DNA from 3 places in the Undibacterium sp. Ji50W genome. Region 3 is predicted to be linked to each of the others. Evidence: predicted binding sites of a transcription regulator. Region 3 holds the regulator's gene; each other region holds the start of a gene.
The links. The regulator sigma-54, encoded in region 3, starts transcription at its own class of promoters, with help from an activator protein. The targets are predictions, from matches to a motif close to TGGCANGNAANCTGCTTT.

Region 1 (6,523 bases), on a different contig from region 3:
TTCCTTGAAGAAGTCAATATCCAGCATGAAAATGGATAGCGGCACATTGTGGCGCACGGCATGACCCATCGCTATTTTGTAATGTTCGTCAAAGAAGCGGCGGTTATAGATGCCGGTCAGGCTATCGGTGGTGGCTTCGCGCTTGAGTGCTTCGGAATGGGTACGCAGTATTTTTTCGCGCTTGATCGACGTAGATGAATCGCTGACCTGTATCAGGCAAAGCCTGCTGCCATCGTCCGCACTGAGCGGCGTAATGGTGATGGACTGGTGGATGCGTTTTTTTTCATCGTCCTGCTCACTGCGGTCAAACAGCGGCAGGGGGGAGCGATGCAGGGCATTCGACAGGACCACCGGCAGGCCGTAATTCAGGGTATTGCTGATGGCGGTGAGGATGGCGCGGCTGGGCAATTCTTCAAAAGCTTCTGATATCTGGCGGCCCAGCGCCTGTTCTGCGGCAACGCCGCTATGTCTTTCTATCCAGCCGTTCCACAGACAGATACGCTGTTCTGCATCGACCAGTATCAGGCCCAGGCTGATGGAGTTCAGGATTTGCTCCACAGCGACAGGGCTGGTGGACAACAACTGCGCCATCAGGTTTCCCCCAGGAAACGATCTATCTGGGTGACCAAATCAGTCAATGAGGTTGAGCTGAGCAGGAAAATCAGGTGGCCTTCAGAATGCCTTCTTTCTATGGTCAGGTCTATGTGCAGCAGCAAGACATAAGGTTGATCAAGGTCATTACTGACGCGCCGGAAAATCTCTTCCGTGGTGGCGACCGAATAATCAGGCAGGGAGCAACTGAGCGGGATATTCAGCATATCTGCCATCGCTGACAGGCAGGCATTGAGTATGATGTTACCCAGCTCGCACATGGCTTCCTGCTCGAACTCTGCCAGGTCTTCTATGCTGATTTGCGAGCCCATCATGTCGCGCACAATTTCCAGCGCGTGGGCTTCAGTGAACAGGAGGATGGCGTCTGCTTCAAACGTGCCACTAAAAGTCTGGTGGACGGCACCAAACTTGTCGCTTTGCATGCCCATGATGGACACGTCTATTTCAGACGATTTGCGAATTTCTACTGAAGGAACCGAAAGACGGACTTCTTCGCCAACGATGTCACTGAGGCTGGCTGCTGCTCTGCCTGCGCCGACATTAAAAACTTCACTCAGTGCATCAAGATGAAGTTCAGTCAGCGTGTTCATTGACCGCTCGCGAAATAATTGAGGACGATGGTGATCGATTTTTCAGTGACAGGCTTGGCCACGAAAACACTGCCTATGGAATTGGCGCGTGTCTGCATGCTGTCTTGCACATTGGCAGAGAAGATGGCAATGCGCAGATGAGGGTGGTCTTTCAAAATTTTCTCTGCAGCATCCGTTCCCAGCATGCCAGGCATGTTGATGTCCATGGTGCAATAGTCTGGCTTGTTTTCTTGCACAGATTTCATGGCTTCTTCGCCGGTACTGGCTTCGAATATTTCCCACTCAGGCTGGGCTGCCTTCACATGGGCACGTATGACCATGCGTGACACTTTGCTATCATCAACAATTAGTAATTTTTTCATAATATTTTTTATGCAGGACAAATGCACCCATGGAATGTGAGTTGCAGCTCAAATTCATTTTACCTTACCGTGCCGGAAATTGAGTGGTCAAGATGTTCAATATATGTTCCCCTGGCGCTATTTGCACAGCTTATTTGGTGTCATTGCTGCCATTCTCAATTTTTCAGCCGTCGCCACAAGGTGGTCCTGCTGATACCCAGGTAATCTGCCACTGCTTCCCGGTTGTTGTCGAATTTTTGCATGATCTGTTCCAGCGATTCTTCGTTGGCTGGTGTTGCCGTCTGTTCCATCTGGACTGCGGTTATCACCAGCTCAGGCAAGGTTTTTGCGACAAAGCCCGGCGTCAGTGCCTGCAAAGGTTCTGCTGCCAAAAACAAGGCCAGGCGCTCCATCAGATTACGTAGTTCTCTTACATTACCTGGCCAGGCATAATGTTGGAGCAAAGAACCACAAGAGCTGATTTCTGCATGCAGATTGGCATGCGGGCGTGTGCCCATACCAGCCAGGGCATGCTTCAGGAACCATTCTGCAAGAGGAAGCAGGTCGTCCGTTCTTTCCCGCAGGGTGGGTAAATGTAGTCGCAATACCGCTAGACGAAAATACAGATCAGCGCGAAACTTTCCTTCCCTGATGCGGTCTTCCAGATTGCAATGGGTGGCGCTGATGATGCGTACATCGACCGGGATAGGGCGCATGCTGCCAACGCGTATCACTTCACGTTCTTCCAGCACCCGCAATAGCCGGGTTTGCAAACCCAGCGGCATTTCACCAATTTCATCCAGAAACACGGTGCCGCGATGGGCGGTTTCAAACAGGCCGGCATGACCACCCCGTTTTGATCCGGTAAATGCACCTTCTTCATAGCCGAATAATTCGGATTCCAGCAGGCTTTCGGCGATCGCACCGCAATTGACGGCAACAAAGGGCTGGCGCGCCCTGGTACTTTCACGGTGCAGGGCCTGGGCCGCCAGTTCCTTGCCGGTGCCGGTTTCACCTTGCAGCAACACGGTAGCGGGGGAACGGGCAAACAGGGCGATCGATTTGCGAGTCGCCTGCATGATGGCCGAATCACCCCGCAAATCATTCAGGTTGTGGCGGGCGCGCAGCGCATCTGCCGCTGGATGCTGGCGGCCACGGGCAGATTCCAGCCGCGTCAGGCGGGCGATTTCCAGTGCATCGTCAAATGCCTGCCGTATCGACCCCGCCGAATACATGAAGATGCCCGTCAGGCCGGCTTCCTCTGCCAGGTCTGTGATCAGGCCGGCACCGACAATGGCCTTGATGCCACTGGCTTTCAGTTCACTGATCTGGGCGCGCGCATCTTCTTCGGTGACGTAGGTACGTTGTTCCAGCGGGAAGCCGAAGGTGGTTTTAAAATCCGCCAGTTCCGGCATGGTTTCCTGGTAATTGATCAGGCCGATGGCGGGTGACACCTTGCGCGCCCTGGCCAGGGCCTGCATGACATCAAAGCCGCTGGCCTTGGCGATGACGACCGGTACCGGCAGGCGGTTTTTCAGGTAGGCACCGTTTGAGCCAGCGGCAATGACGGCATCGCATCTTTCTGTTTGCAGGCGTTCTTTCAGGTATTGCGCCGCTTCTTCAAAACCCATGTGTATGGGTTCGATATCGGCGCGGCCATCATATTCAACCATGATGTCGCGAAACATGTCGAACAGGCGGGAAATGGATACGGTCCAGATCACGGGTTTATCGCTGTTGTCACGCGGCGGTGTGGGGTGTTTCATTATGTTTGTATCTGGTCAGATGTTTGGTGCCTAGCCATGGATGGTCCCGGGGCTTGTTTCATTGGGTGTTTCAAGGAGTGTTTCAATTGATGTTTCAATTCGCGTTTCAATATTGTTTCAAATTTGTATTTGAAACGTCATTATGCGCCGTATTGTCTATTAATCTCAAGTCCTGTTTCACAGATTTTTCCTGGTAAGTAGTTGATTTGCATATATTTTCGCAGGTGTTTCAGCTTCTTTGCGCTGTCTGTGGCCAGAGGTGGCATGCCGATTGCAATACGCTTGCCAGAATCTGTTCATTAACCTGAAAGCATACACATGAGTACATACTCCGCAGGTGCCGCCTTCCGCAAGGCGATGCAGGAAGAATCCCCTCTGCAAGTGGTCGGGGCTATCAATGCCAATCATGCCTTGCTGGCAAAACGTGCCGGTTTCAAGGCGATTTATTTGTCTGGTGGAGGCGTTGCTGCCGGGTCCCTGGGGTTGCCTGATCTGGGTATTTCCAATCTCGACGATGTATTGACTGACGTACGCCGCATCACCGATGTCTGCGACCTGCCTTTGCTGGTGGATGTGGATACAGGCTTTGGCGCTTCTGCCTTCAACGTGGCACGCACCGTCAAATCCATGATCAAGTTCGGCGCTGCGGCCATGCATATTGAAGACCAGGTGGGGGCCAAGCGCTGCGGCCATCGCCCGGGCAAAGAGATCGTCAGCAAGCAGGAAATGGTAGACAGGGTCAAGGCAGCAGTGGATGCCCGTACCGATGACAACTTCGTCATCATGGCCCGTACCGATGCGCTGGCCGTTGAAGGTCTGGACGCTGCCATCGAGCGTGCCCTGGCATGCGTGGAAGCGGGGGCAGACATGATTTTCCCGGAAGCGATCACCGAATTGTCCATGTACAAGCAGTTTGCCAGTGCCGTCAAAGTACCTATCCTGGCGAATATCACTGAATTTGGTGCCACCCCATTGTTTTCTGTTGAAGAACTGGCTGCCGTGGATGTGGGCCTGGTCCTGTACCCCTTGTCGGCTTTCCGTGCCATGAACAAGGCAGCAGAAAACGTGTATGGCGCGATACGCCGTGACGGTACGCAAAAGAATGTCGTCGACACCATGCAGACCCGCATGGAATTGTATGAGCGCATCAACTACCACGATTTCGAACAAAAGCTGGATGCTCTTTTCGCACAGCAAAAGGCCAAATAATACGTATATAGTCCGTGCCCTTATTGTGCTGCATCAAGTCAGCAAATGGGAATGGCACTTCTAATGAACAATGGAGAAAAAATCATGACTGAAGCAGTTCCTTTCAAACCCAAGAAATCGGTTGCCCTGTCTGGGGTGACGGCTGGTAACACGGCCCTGTGTACCGTGGGCAAAACCGGCAATGACCTGCATTATCGCGGTTACGATATTCTGGATGTGGCTGACGCCTGCGAGTTTGAAGAAATTGCCCATTTGCTGGTGCATGGCAAATTGCCGACCGCGGCTGAATTGCGTGCCTACAAAGCCAAGCTGAAAGCGCTGCGCGGTTTGCCAGCAAATCTGAAAGCGGCACTGGAATGGTTGCCGGCTTCATCGCACCCCATGGATGTGATGCGTACCGGCGTATCCGTACTTGGTTGCGTGTTGCCAGAAAAAGATGACCACAACACCCCGGGTGCGCGCGATATTGCCGACCGCCTGATGGCTTCGCTGGGGTCCATGCTGCTGTACTGGTACCACTATAGCCACAATGGCAAGCGCATAGAGACAGAAACCGATGATGATTCCATAGGCGGCCATTTCCTGCATTTGCTGCATGGTGAAAAACCAGGTGAGTTGTGGGAAAAAGCCATGCATACTTCCCTGATTCTGTATGCGGAGCATGAATTCAATGCATCCACCTTTGCGGGCCGGGTAGTGGCTGGCACAGGCTCGGACATGTATTCTGCCATTACTGGCGCGATAGGTGCCTTGCGTGGCCCGAAACACGGCGGTGCCAATGAAGTTGCGTTTGAAATCCAGAAACGTTACGACAATCCCGACGAAGCAGAAGCCGATATCAAGAAACGTGTGGAAAACAAGGAAGTGGTGATCGGCTTCGGTCACCCTGTGTACACGATTTCTGATCCGCGCAACAAGGTCATCAAGGAAGTGGCACGCAATCTGTCCAAGGATGTCGGTGCGATGAAAATGTTTGATATCGCCGAACGTCTGGAAACAGTGATGTGGGATATCAAAAAAATGTTCCCCAATCTTGACTGGTTCTCTGCCGTGTCCTATCACATGATGGGGGTGCCGACTGCCATGTTTACACCGCTGTTCGTGATTGCCCGTACCTCGGGCTGGGCGGCACACATCATTGAACAACGTATCGATAACAAGATCATTCGTCCTAGTGCCAATTATGTTGGCCCTGAAGATCTGAAGTTTGTTCCTCTGAATAAACGCAAATAAGAAACATACATAAGAAACACAAATAGGCAGGGTTGCACTATGAAAGTCCAGGCTGACGTATCGAAACTGATATCAACACTAATTGCCAGGCGCGCAGTGAAGCAGGATTTGCCGCGCCTGCTGGAATTGATCGCCGATGATGATCTGGGCAAGAATCGTGAAGGCGTGGGATCGGATGATCCATGCTATAGCGATGCCTTTGACCGCATAGACAAAGATGATAACCAGTTTTTGATGGTCGGTGTCATGGATGGCAAGATCATCGCCATGCTGCAACTGACTTTCATCCCCGGCCTGAGCAGGAAAGGGGCTACCCGAGCCATGATAGAAAGCGTGCGGGTGGATGGCTATCTTCGCGGGCAGGGTATAGGTCACTGGATCATAGAACAAGCGATACAAGTCGCGCGTGAGCGTGCTTGCAAGCTGGTGCAACTGACCAGTGATAAAAAACGCATACAGGCCCACCGGTTTTATGGAAGCATGGGTTTTACAGCTTCACATGAAGGCTTCAAATTGCAGCTCTGAACTTGCCGTGATAGCCGACTGGATCAGTCCGAACACCGAATATTAATATTGAAAAATAGCGAGCCATGAATACTCAATTCCGCAAGCCACTACCCGGTACTACTCTGGATTACTTCGATACGCGTGCAGCCGTCGATGCAATCGTTGCAGGTGCCTATGACAAGCTGCCTTATACCTCGCGCGTACTGGCAGAAAATCTGGTGCGTCGCTGCGACCCGGCAACGCTGACTGATTCCCTCAGACAGTT
Region 2 (6,523 bases), on a different contig from region 3:
ATTGGCTGGCGACATTTCAGATGGGTTGATGATGCCCACCTGCGGCACATACAAGGCACCGGCAATACCGCAAAGTATGGCGGACAGCGTCCACACAAACAGTTTGAACCACAAGGGGTTGTAACCGATGAACATCAGACGTGATTCTGAATCACGCACCGCCTGCAACACGCGCCCGAGTTTGGAAGTCACTATCCAGCGGCACAGGAACAACGCTGACAGCAAAATCAGCAAGGTGATCAGATACAAGGCTGCCTTGGTGCCAGGTGCAGTGATGGTAAAACCCAGAATACGTTTGAAGTCAGTGAAACCGTTATTACCACCAAAGCCGGTGTTATTACGGAAGAACAGCAGCATGAAAGCAAACGTCATCGCCTGAGTGATGATGGAGAAATACACGCCCTTGATGCGGGACCGGAAGGCAAAAAAACCAAAGATAAAAGCCAGCACGCCAGGCACCAGTACCACCAGCGCCATGCAATACCAGAAGCTGTCGGTCATGGACCAATACCAGGGGTAGGTTTTCCAGTCTAGGAAGACCATGAAGTCAGGCAGATTGCTTTGGTAGACGCCTTCACGACCAATCGCCCGCATCAGATACATGCCATGGGCATACGCACCCAGCGCGAAAAATACGCCATGCCCCAACGACAGAATGCCGGTATACCCCCATACCAGGTCCAGCGCCAGTGCCGCCAGGGCGTAACACATGAACTTACCGACCAGGGCAATGGTATAGCTGGAAATATGCAAAGCATGGCCCGCAGGAAAACTCAGATTACAGATCGGTAGCAACACAGCTATCACTGCGCAAATCAGAATGCCAGTCCAGGCAGGTTTGGAAAACAAACTCTTCATTGTAGTCATAGTTGAGCTCATTCCACACTCCTGCCTTTGAGCGCAAACAAGCCTTGCGGTCTGCGTTGTATGAAAATGATGATGAATACCAGAATGACGATCTTGGCCATGACAGCACCGGCCACTGGTTCCAGGAATTTATTTACTTCACCCAGGCCAAAGGCGGCAATCACGGTACCCGCCAACTGCCCTACCCCGCCCAGCACGACTACCATGAAAGAATCAACAATATAATTTTGCCCCAGGTCTGGGCCGACATTGCCTAATTGCGACAGGGCTACGCCACCCAGGCCTGCGATACCTGATCCCAGGCCAAAAGTCAGCATATCAATCTTGCCAGTTGCCACGCCGACGCAATCTGCCATGCGGCGGTTTTGCGTGACGGCACGCACGAACAGGCCGAGCCGGGTTTTATTCAACAATAACCAGACTGCAAATACCACGAACAGGGCAAAGAAAATAATGATGATGCGGTTATACGACAGCACCAGTGAACCCAATACGGTGATACCGCCCGACATCCAGGCTGGATTGGCGACCTCGACATTTTGTGCACCAAAGATGGAACGCACGGCTTGCATCAATATCAGGCTGATGCCCCAGGTACATAACAAGGTTTCCAATGGACGACCATACAACCAGCGTATGACGGTTCTCTCTAGCAAAATACCGACTATGGCAGACACCAGGAAAGCCGCTGGCAAGGCCAGCAATAAATAGGCATCCAGCGCACCGGGCATGAATTTGCGGAACAACATCTGGCAGGCATAGGTGGTGTACGCACCGATCATCAGCAGTTCGCCATGCGCCATGTTGATAATGCCCATCAATCCAAAGGTAATCGCCAGGCCGAGTGCCGCCAGCAGTAGCACACTGCCCAGCGAAACGCCGTAAAACAGGTTGCCGATAAATTCCATGCGTGCCAGACGACCATCGATGGCATTCAAGGTATTGGCCGCCTCTAGTCGTATGCTGGCATCGGCTTCGTTGTAAGTACCATCGGGATTTTGTGCCAGCATTTTTTGCAGCACAGGCTTTAAATTCGGGTTCGGGCTATCCAGCAAGGCCTTGACTGCAGCCTTGCGCACTACCGGGTCACTGGCCTGCAAATTGGCAGTTGCAATCAACATTTGCAGCCGGGATTTTATTTCGCTATCGTTTTCTTTCAGATAGGCTTTGTTCAGCAAGGGCAACTGTTCTGGCGTTGCTTCTTTCTCCAGTGCGGTCGCTGCAACCAGACGGGTATTTTTATCAGGTGAAAACAGCCTCAAACCTGACAGTGCACTGTCAAGTGCGGCACGCAAACGGTTGTTGATGGTGATTGCCTCGGCATCATCCGGCAATTTCTGCATTTTTCCACTGGCAAGGTCTTTGGCCTGTTCACCATCGACCAGATAGACAGCAACATCCTTGACGAATAATTGTTCATTTTTGAGAGCGGTCAGTACTTCTGCTGCTTCTTCATTGCCCATGGCTGCGATGGAATTGACGGCAGCAATACGGGCATCAGGATCATCACCAGACAGTGCCAACAAGAGCTTGCCATCGATAGCTGCGTGCGCACTCAGGCTGAACACGAGCAGGACGATGCTCGCGCAGATTTTACGAAATGTCATAGGCAACCAGGTCAGGGATGGAAAAATTCAGGAACGGCACTCAAGGCAACAGCCATGCTAACCAGCTATTCAGCCAGTCACATTAACCCCGAGTGCCTGCGTCATTCCTTCAATTACAGTTTTTGCTTGCCTTCATTGCCTGGGATATACGGGCTCCATGGTTGGGCACGAATCGGTGCCTTGGTTTTGTAGACCACGCTGAACTGACCATCAGCCTTGATCTCGCCTATCATGACTGGCTTATGCAAGTGGTGATTGGTTTTGTCCATCGTCAATTCAAAACCGGATGGCGCCTTGAAAGTTTGTCCGCCCATGGCGGCGATGACCTTGTCGGTGTCGGTGGACTTGGCTTTTTCAACTGCCTGTTTCCACATATAGATACCAACATAAGTCGCTTCCATAGGATCGTTGGTGACGACGGTAGCTGCATTCGGCAGTTTTTTGGCGGCAGCATAGTCTTTCCATTTCTTGATGAATTCGGTGTTCACCGGGTTCTTCACGGACTGGAAGTAATTCCAGGCGGCCAGATGGCCGACCAGAGGTTTGGCATCCACACCGCGCAATTCTTCTTCACCGACTGAGAATGCGACAACCGGCACGTCGGTTGCCTTCAGACCGGCATTGCCGAGTTCTTTATAGAACGGTACGTTGGAATCACCATTAATGGTGGAAATGACCGCAGTTTTACCGCCTGCAGCAAATTTCTTGATATTCGCAACGATGGTCTGGTAATCAGAATGACCGAATGGCGTATAGACTTCATCGATATCAGTATCCTTGACGCCCTTGCTATGCAAGAAGGCACGCAGGATTTTGTTGGTCGTACGTGGATACACATAATCAGTACCCAGCAAAACAAAACGTTTGGCACCACCACCCTCTTTCGACATCAGGTATTCAGTGGCGGGAATGGCTTGCTGATTCGGTGCTGCACCTGTGTAGAAAACGTTTTTCTCCAGTTCTTCACCTTCGTACTGAACCGGGTAAAACAACAGGCTATTGAGTTCCTTGAAGACTGGCAGTACCGATTTACGCGATACCGATGTCCAGCAACCAAACACGACAGATACTTTGTCTTGCGATACCAGTTGACGGGCTTTTTCGGCAAACAATGGCCAGTTGGATGCCGGATCAACGATCACCGCTTCCAGCTTTTTGCCCATGACACCACCCTTGGCATTGATTTCATCGATCGTCATCAAGGCCACATCTTTCAGCGATGTCTCCGAGATTGCCATAGTGCCAGACAGGGAATGCAGAATGCCGACCTTGATGGTATCGGCGGCCTGTGCCTGCGAGATCCAGCCGGAAGCGGCCAAAGTCATTGCGGCAAGTGCAGTTGCTTTCAAAACAGTACGACGTGACATGTTTTCTCCTGGTAGTGGTGAGGTCATGGAACAAAAAACTGCAAGCTTCCCACTACAGATAGCAGATAACGTGCCAACTGCTGGCTGGAACCAGACCACTCAGTAACATGATTTAACTCAGATGCAAACGCTCAAACGGCTGACGCTTACCTGACGTGAACAAGATGATTTGAGATGCCATGCAAGGAGTCACTGCAGGGTCATGCTGAAGTCATCACGCAAGCAAGCCTGGTGTATGGGCAAGTTGGACAGGTCAGGCAATGACGCACTGCACCACAGCGATTGAGCACCGCAGCGCCGACATAGTCTATGTTGGCGGCATACAAAAACTAACCAAATTGGTGAGAATTGTTTCCCTGAAATTTTTTTTGCCACAAGCTCCACTTTTTAGTGCATTCATGCTCTCAAATTGTGCGGAAAACAACGGCCATATGAAATTGCTCTATTTTTAATCATTGTTATCAAATTTATTTTCACTTGAAATAAGACGAAAATACTCGTCCTGGTTGAAAGCTTGCCAATAAAAGTCGCGCATTTTTTGCCAGATATTTGATTTTATTGACTTATTTCAAATTCATAAGACATCAATGATCCGTTTGAATGCCAGGGTCAAGGCAATCTTGCAAAAAATCTGCGATGGGCTTGATGTGGAATAAATATCATAAAGGAAACAAATATATAGCCATTTGCCTATTTATTGTTCTAATATGTACACGTAAGGGAATTTAAAAAAAAACAATCTTGTTGTCAATTTTCCTGTCCCGGTGATCATGAATCAATTTGATGAGTTCAGCATACTCCCGCCGGCCGCTGCGACTGCCGCCGTAGCTGACACAAGCAAAAGCCTGTCCACTGAGACCAGGCTGCAATACCTGATAGACAATACTCCTGCCATTATTTACAGCAGCGTACCCACTGGCGACTTCAAAATGACTTTCGTCAGTAATAACGCACTCCACGTGCTGGGCTATCAGCCAGAAGAAATGGTCGCCGACCCGAATTTCTGGTTCGACCATATTCATCCTGACGATGTGCCCCAGATTTTCTCCAGTATCGCCAAATTATTCACTGAAGGAGAGCGCACTTACGAATACCGCTTCATGAGCCGTGCCGGTCATTATGTGTGGATGCACGACATGCTGAGGCTGATTCGCGACCAGGACGGCAATCCTGTAGAAGTGATCGGCTCGTTGACGGACATTACCAAACGCAAGGAAATGGAAGAAACCCTGTCCAAAAAGGGGGAAGAGCAACAGCTTTTGATCAAGAAATTGCAAGAAGCCCATGAACAGTTACTGCAATCCGAAAAAATGGCTTCGGTTGGTCAATTGGCCGCCGGTATTGCGCATGAAATCAATAACCCCATAGGCTTTATCAATTCCAATATTGGCAGCCTGCAAAATTACGTAGACAAGTTGTTTGAAGTCATCAATGATTATGAAGGCCTGATCCCGCAAGCACTGGCTGCAAGCCAGGCGAGCAGCAAAATGAATGAGATCAGGGAAAAAGCTGATCTCCAATTTTTAAAGGAAGATATACAGGACCTGGTACGGGAATCCATGGATGGGCTCAAGCGCGTCAAGGACATCGTTCAATCACTTAAAGATTTTTCGCACGTGGGTGAAACGGACTGGCAAGAGGCAGACATTCATCAAGGCATAGACAGTACGTTGAATATCGTCAAAAACGAAATCAAGTACAAGGCCAATGTGGTCAAGGAATATGGCCAGTTGCCACCGGTGAAATGCATCATTTCGCAGGTCAACCAAGTCATCATGAATTTGCTGGTGAATGCCTCACATGCGATCAAGGAAAACGGCGTCATCAAAGTCAGCACGGGCTGTGACAAGGACATGGTCTGGATAAAAGTGCTGGATACCGGTGGCGGCATTCCCCCTGAAAACCTGAATCGCATCTTTGAGCCATTTTTCACCACCAAACCCGTAGGCAGTGGAACCGGCCTCGGTCTTTCCCTTTCTTACGGCATCATCAAAAAACACGGTGGCAGGATTGATGTCAGCAGCGTACTCGGAAAAGGAACTTGCTTCACTGTCTGGCTCCCCTTGCGTCAGGAAGATACAACGACACAGTAATCAGCGTCCATGTCTGTCGCAATAGTACTTTGCATGGTCAGCATAATGTGAGATCAAATCAAATGGATATGGTAACGCACAAGCAAATTGATATGGCGAAAGAACTTCAACTGGCAATCAATGCCAATGAATTGGAGTTGCATTACCAGCCCAAGGCAGATTTACAAACCGGCTTACTAGTCGGGGTGGAAGCCTTATTGCGCTGGAATCATGCCACTAGCGGTGCCATCCCTCCTTCAGCGTTCATACGGGTAGCGGAACAATCTGATCTTATTATCCAATTAGGTGAGTGGGTAATCAGGCAGGTTTGCACGGATATCAGAGGCTGGGTAAATGCGAAATTTGATGTACCGTGTGTGGCGATCAATGTTTCCCCGAAACAATTGCAGGATGCCGGGTTCAGTATGCGCCTGTCCGAAATCCTGAAAAGTATGCAGGTGACGGCGGATCAGATATCTTTGGAAATTACTGAAAATATACTCATGCATCGCAATACCGACATAGATCAGCTCTTCATGGATTTCAAGGAACAAGGCTACAAGCTGTCTCTTGACGACTTTGGTACAGGCTATTCTGCCCTCAGTTATCT
Region 3 (6,523 bases):
TCCCATTTTTTGTACCGCACAAACGGGAACCCCGCAGGGGCGACGACGCCTCGGTCGCCTTCTTTTGCTTCCTTTTCTTGGCGAAGCAAGAAAAGGGAGTAGCTGCCGGGCTACCCCCGGCTGGCAATCTTAAATACTGTGGGTAAGTACATAAAAGCTAAACACGTAAAACAATGCCGACCTGACATTAAATCAGACCGTGGTATGCCAAACGTTGCTAGATCGCCGGCCCGCTATATTCCTGCCTACGTAGGAAGGGAAGTAATACCTGTACAGCTTGTCAGAGGGCAATCCATTTAGTGATTTGAATATATGATTTATTTCAAACCATTCACCCAACAAAAAAGGACGCTTTTCGCGTCCTTGTTTTGGATACCCGCAACCCGAAGGCAGGGGTGGTGAGTCTTATGAAGCCGATGCCGGATCAGGTATGTGCTTGATGGCGTCGTGCTGATGGTTTTGTATCTTGTCTTTGTGCTTGATGACCTGGCGATCCAGTTTGTCTACCAGCGTATCGATCGCAGCATACAGATCATGCGCCAGACTTTCTACATGAATATCTTTGCCACTGATATGCAGATTAATGTCGGCTTTGTGTCGTTTTTCCTTTTCCCGGAGCTTGTCCACCGTCAGGATGACGGCGATATCAATGACCTGGTCGAAATGTCGCCTGATACGTTCTAGTTTGGTATGTACATATTCACGAATTGCAGGAGTTACTTCGACGTGATGTCCACTGATGGTGAGATTCATACTGTGCTCCTATAGTGATGTTGCTTGCTGTAACGATAAGCTCATTGCTGTCTTATTGCCTTGAGCTAAATCATATATAGCAATTCAAACTGTGATTACAAGGACTTGCTTACAAAGATTTACGCAAACTCACTGGGGGGATTTTTAGGGCTTCACGGTATTTGGCAACTGTCCGTCGGGCAATTACCATGCCCTGTTCACCCAGCATGTCTGCAATTTTGCTATCAGAGAGTGGGCTTTTCTGGTCTTCTGCTCCTATCAACTGCTTGATGAGTGCGCGTATCGCGGTGGAAGATGCTTCTCCCCCTGTTTCCGTCGCGACATGGCTGCCGAAAAAGTATTTCAACTCAAACATGCCGTGAGGGGTCAGCATGTATTTTTGAGTTGTTACACGTGAGATAGTGCTCTCGTGTAATCCTAGTGTATCAGCAATTTCGCGCAAAACAAGGGGGCGCATGGCGACAGCACCATGTGTGAAAAAATTGCGTTGTCTTTCAACTATTGCTTGTGCAACGCGCAAAATGGTGTCGAAACGTTGCCGCATGTTCTTGATGAGCCAGCGCGCCTCTTGTAGCTGTGAGCCGAGTCCGCCTTCCCCCCGATTTTGCTTCATGATGTTGGCATACATGCTACTGACCCGCAATTTGGGCATGACATCCTGATTCAGCGTGACTTGCCAGCCATTGCCTGATTTTTTGACGATGACGTCTGGTACCACATAATCCGATTCATCGACTGCAAAGTCGATACCCGGACGGGGTTTGCACAGTCTGATGACAGTTTGTGCGTCGCGCAAATCTTCGTCGTCGCAGTCGAGAATTTTCTTGAGTTTGGTGAAGTCTCTTTGTGCAAATAAAGTCAGTTGCGTTTCGACAATCTGCAAGGCCAGCCTGCGTGTCACGAAAGCAATGTTAGGCAGGCGTTTGATTTGCAGGGCCAGGCATTCAGAAGGTGTGCGAGCGCCCACACCGGCCGGGTCGAAGCTCTGCAGCATGTTCAGGGCAAATGCCAGCTCTTCTGGCTCCACGCACAACTCCAGTGGCAGGCTGGCATGGATTTCATCCAGGGTTTCTGTCAGGTAGCCATTGTTGTCAATGGCATCAATCATCAACTCGACCAGGGCGCGGTCACGCAGCTCGCGCAGGTTAAGGCGCATTTGTTCCTGCAGATGTTCACGCAGGGTGATGTGGGCAGCACCCAGTTGCGGGCGGCCATCTTCGTCATCGCTGCTTTTGCTGCCATGATGCACATCATCAAAACTCCAGTCCTCTTCACTGGCGCTGGTGGCTTCGTTGCTGACGGCGCTATCGGCATCACCCTGAACTTCCGTGGTGCTGTTGCTTTCTTCGCGGGATGCAGGGGCTTCCATCCCTGCATCGGCGGCGGTGCTACTGGTATTGATGGCGCCATCGGCCAACAGCCGCACGGCATGGTCCAGTGGATCATCCACACGCTCCAGCATGGGATTTTCGATGAGCAGGGTTTCCAGCTCCTGGTGCAATTCCAATGTGGACAATTGCAGCAAGCGTATAGATTGCTGCAATTGAGGCGTCAATGCCAGATGCTGGGATGTGCGTAGTTGCAGGCTTTGTTTCATGATGATTCCCGTCACATCCGGAAATGTTCTCCCAGATAGACGCGACGCACGGATTCATTTTGTATGATGTCGTCTGGCTTGCCGCTGGCCAGTACAGCGCCCTGATTGATGATGTAGGCATGATCGCAGATGCCCAGGGTTTCACGCACGTTGTGGTCGGTAATCAGCACGCCGATACCGCGCTCCTTGAGGAAGCGCACAATACGCTGGATTTCAATCACGGCTATCGGGTCAACACCGGCAAAGGGTTCATCCAGCAAGACGAAGCGCGGATTAGTGGCGAGGGCGCGGGCAATTTCTACCCGCCGGCGTTCACCGCCTGATAGTGACAGCGCCTGGTTTTCCCTGATCTTTTCAATCTGCAAATCGGCCAGCAAGGCGTTGAGTCTTTTGACAATGGATTTTTCTGAAAGAAATTTTCCATTGGCATCTTTTTGCAATTCCAGTACGGCGCGGATATTGTCTTCTACCGTCAGCTTGCGAAATACAGATGCTTCCTGCGGCAGGTAAGACAAACCCAGCACGGCTCTCTGGTGTATCGGCAGTTGTGAGATATTGACGGCATCGATCGTGATGTCGCCGGCGTCGGATGGTACCAGGCCAACGATCATGTAGAAAGAAGTGGTTTTGCCAGCGCCGTTCGGGCCCAGCAAGCCAACCACTTCGCCGCTTTTCACTTCCAGTGAGACGTCGCGCACCACTTGGCGCGCACCGTAGCGTTTTTGCAATCCCTTGACGAGCAAGGTACTAGGCGTGGCAGTCATTTAATTGGTCTGTTTGGGTTGCAGGGTGATTTTGACGCGGCTAGGACCATCTACATGCTGGCCCGTGGTTGAATTGGTACCGACCGCGATATCATTTTTACTGTCATAGGACAGGTATTCCCCCTCCTGTTCCTGGGTGACTTTCTTGCCTTCCAGGTAGCGAACTTTGGCTTTGGAGATGAACTTGACGATTTCTGTCGTCTGATTGTATTCAGCACGTTCGGCTTCTCCTTCTACCCACAGATCCGTGCCGCCATCACGTTTTTGCCGGAAGCTTATTTTTTTGTTGGCACCGCCAGTCAGCACGACAAATTCATCACCGTTTGGGGCTTCGGTGACGACGGCTTTTTCTGAATTGACGATCAGGGTGCCGCGCACCAGTTGCACGCCTTTGGAGAGGACACGTACGCTGTTTTTTCCGTCTATTTCAGAATAGCCGGCTTCTATTACTGTTTCTTTGAAACTGTCAGCTTTTTCTGCACTTGCAGGCGTGTGTACTAAAGCAAAACAGGCCAGTCCCAGGCATGGGCCAAGGGAGCGTGTCAATTTCATATTTTTCATTGGCAAATATCGCTTTCTCTATTTGGATGGTGTGGAGGGCGCAGATTCACGTTTCTTCAAGTGAATTCGCACCTTGCTCAGCAGGGCCAGATGCTGGGTGGAATTGTTGGCCTCCATGCCGATGGCTGTGGTGTCCACTTTTCCTGTTTTGACGGTGACGTGTTTGTCGGTTTTGACAATATCATCGTCGGGTAATAACAATAGATAATCGGTTTCCAGTCGCATGAATTGCGAGCTGAGGCCTTCTGGCCTTTCCATACTGACATTGTCATACAGGCGCACTTCATCGTGTTCACGCTTGGGTGTGATCACCATGGATTTTTGTGATACCACGGCCAGGTCAGCCAGCAAATGCAAAGGTGGGCGATCAACATCAAAGCTATTGATTTGCGGACGCTGAATTTCTATATTGTCATTGCGTGGCAGATGTATCAGGCGCTCGCCAGTGATATGGTAATTCGCCTTGCCATTATTCGACAAACGGATGAAATTGAATTTTTCTACATAGTAATCCGGTGCCGAGCGTGCCGATGTACGGTTTTGTTCATCATTCGCATTGCGGCGTATGACTTCCATCACCCAGATAGTACCCAGGGTAATGACGCCCAGCAGTATTACTGCCAGCCAGATGCGAAAGCGGTCTATGGTCATATGATGTTTCATGACAGGTAGGCCTCGATTGCCTGTTCATATCTGCCCTGAGCGCGCAGGATGAAGTCGCAGACTTCGCGCGCTGCTCCCTTGCCACCGCTGGCAGTGGTGACGTAGTGCACTCTCTGCCTGACTTCGGCGTGGGCATTCGGTACGCTGGCAGAAAAGCCGCAGCGTGTCAGTATCGGCAAATCAATGATGTCGTCACCGATGAAGCCGCAGACATCAGCAGACAGACCCAGTTCGGTGATCAGTTGCAGGAAGGCCGATTTTTTGTCGTGTATGCCCTGGCGCACGTGGGTGATGCCAAGGTCGCTGGCGCGCTTGCTGACGATCGCCGATTGCCTGGCGCTGATGATGGCCGTGGCTATACCTGCCTGTTGCAACAGTTTGATGCCCTGGCCGTCCAGTACATTGAAGGTTTTCATCATTTCGCCTTCAGGGCCGAAATGCAGGCTGCCATCGGTAAGAATGCCATCCACGTCAAATATCATGAGCTGGATATTGCCTGCATTCTGGGCTGCAGTTTGTTTCGCCATTTCCATCAGATTACCTTGGCCCGTGTCAGGTCATGAATATGCAGGGCACCGACCAGTTTTCCCTGGTCGTCAGCCACCAGCAACTGGTTGATGCGATAAGTTTCCATAATTTCCACCGCTTCTACGGCCAGTTGTTCTGGCCGTATACGGCGCGGACTGCCGTGCATGACTTCGGCAATCTGCAACTGGGTAAAGTCGCGTGTGCCATCCATCAGGCGGCGCAGATCACCGTCAGTGAAGATGCCGACAATATACTGGTCTTTATCCACCACGGCGGTCATCGCCATACCTTTTTTGGTGATTTCCAGCAGCGCGGTTTTCAGCCTGGTATCAGGGGTCACTTGCGGGATGGCGTCGCCGGTGCGCATAACATCCCTGACATGGGTCAGCAGGCGACGGCCAAGCGAACCGCCAGGGTGGGAGCGGGCAAAGTCTTCTTCGCGAAAGCCGCGTGCATCCAGCACGGCAACTGCCAGCGCATCACCCAGTGCCAGTGTCACCGTGGTACTGGCAGTGGGTGCCAGGTTCAGCGGGCAGGCTTCTTTTGCTACATGCAGGTTCAGGTGCACATCTGCCAGTTTGCCCAGGCTGGATTCCGGGTTGCCGGTCATGGCGATCAGTTTGACCCCCAGGCGCTTGATGATGGGCAGGATGGACATCAGTTCAGATGCTTCACCAGAATAGGAAATGGCAATAAATACATCTTGCGATGTCACCATGCCAAGATCGCCATGTGCAGCTTCGGCCGGGTGGACGAAAAAGGAAGGGGTGCCGGTAGAGGCAAAAGTGGCCGCAATTTTGCGGGCGATATGGCCAGACTTGCCTATGCCAGAGACGACCACGCGTCCGTGGCAAGCTAACAACATATACACGGCTTCCGAGAAGCCGGCGGCGTCACCGTTACCCAGGCGTTTTTGCAATGCAAGCAGGGCATCGGCTTCGATTTGCAGGGTTTCGCATGCCAGTTTCAAGGCACGCTGCGTGGCTTCAGCCGTACGCACAGGTGCAGCATGGCCGTGGGAAGATAGGGCATTGAATTCGTTCATGCCCGCAGTATAAACGAAATCTGCAAAGCAAGAACTCTGCCAGTTGTAACGTAGTGAATATTGTTTGCCTTAAGGCAGGTTTCAGACGCGATAAATCGGCAATAATAGGAGACATGACAGGTCTAGACACTACATTATTATTGCTGGCAGCCGCCGTAATGGGCGTGGTCGGTTTCCGCATGCTGCAACTGCCGCCCATGCTGGGTTACCTGGTAGTTGGTATTTTAATTGGCCCATATGGCCTGGGTGTGGCGGAAGAAAGTGCCGTCACCCATGAGTTGGCCGAATTCGGCGTGGTTTTCCTGATGTTTTCCATAGGACTGGAATTTTCCCTGTCCAAACTCATGGCCATGCGCAAGGCGGTATTTGGCCTGGGCATGGCGCAGGTGCTGGTGACCATATTGACCAGCATGCTGTTTGGCTGGATCGCCAGCCGCTGGCTACCTCCCTTATTCAGGATCAGTTGGGAAGCTTCGTTTGCTCTTGGTGGTGCGCTGGCCATGTCTTCCACCGCGATTGTGTCCAAAATGCTCACGGAGCGGCTGGAGTTGGAAAGCCTGCATGGGCGGCAAATCATCAGCGTTTTGTTATTTCAGGATCTGGCTGTTGTCC

Region 1: a site for sigma-54 is predicted at 3,570-3,587, ahead of prpB (methylisocitrate lyase). Genes of this name have one in related genera too.
Region 2: a site for sigma-54 is predicted at 3,900-3,917, ahead of urtA (urea ABC transporter substrate-binding protein). Genes of this name have one in related genera too.

What each region holds. Positions count from the first base shown of each region.
Region 1 covers NZ_JBMPOX010000018.1:81,232-87,754, reverse strand. The annotation lists gene ACO0K9_RS21225 (diguanylate cyclase) at 1-591, opposite strand, end outside; gene ACO0K9_RS21220 (chemotaxis protein CheC) at 591-1,202, opposite strand; gene ACO0K9_RS21215 (response regulator transcription factor) at 1,199-1,564, opposite strand; gene prpR (propionate catabolism operon regulatory protein PrpR) at 1,720-3,309, opposite strand; gene prpB (methylisocitrate lyase) at 3,628-4,518, shown strand; gene prpC (bifunctional 2-methylcitrate synthase/citrate synthase) at 4,603-5,751, shown strand; gene ACO0K9_RS21195 (GNAT family N-acetyltransferase) at 5,791-6,276, shown strand; gene acnD (Fe/S-dependent 2-methylisocitrate dehydratase AcnD) at 6,342-6,523, shown strand, end outside.
Region 2 covers NZ_JBMPOX010000001.1:558,771-565,293, reverse strand. The annotation lists gene urtC (urea ABC transporter permease subunit UrtC) at 1-867, opposite strand, end outside; gene urtB (urea ABC transporter permease subunit UrtB) at 876-2,474, opposite strand; gene urtA (urea ABC transporter substrate-binding protein) at 2,588-3,841, opposite strand; gene ACO0K9_RS02620 (ATP-binding protein) at 4,612-5,934, shown strand; gene ACO0K9_RS02615 (EAL domain-containing protein) at 6,027-6,523, shown strand, end outside.
Region 3 covers NZ_JBMPOX010000024.1:54,772-61,294, forward strand. The annotation lists gene hpf (ribosome hibernation-promoting factor, HPF/YfiA family) at 406-753, opposite strand; gene ACO0K9_RS24140 (RNA polymerase factor sigma-54) at 863-2,350, opposite strand; gene lptB (LPS export ABC transporter ATP-binding protein) at 2,362-3,114, opposite strand; gene lptA (lipopolysaccharide transport periplasmic protein LptA) at 3,115-3,666, opposite strand; gene lptC (LPS export ABC transporter periplasmic protein LptC) at 3,694-4,338, opposite strand; gene ACO0K9_RS24160 (KdsC family phosphatase) at 4,335-4,865, opposite strand; gene ACO0K9_RS24165 (KpsF/GutQ family sugar-phosphate isomerase) at 4,871-5,911, opposite strand; gene ACO0K9_RS24170 (monovalent cation:proton antiporter-2 (CPA2) family protein) at 6,025-6,523, shown strand, end outside.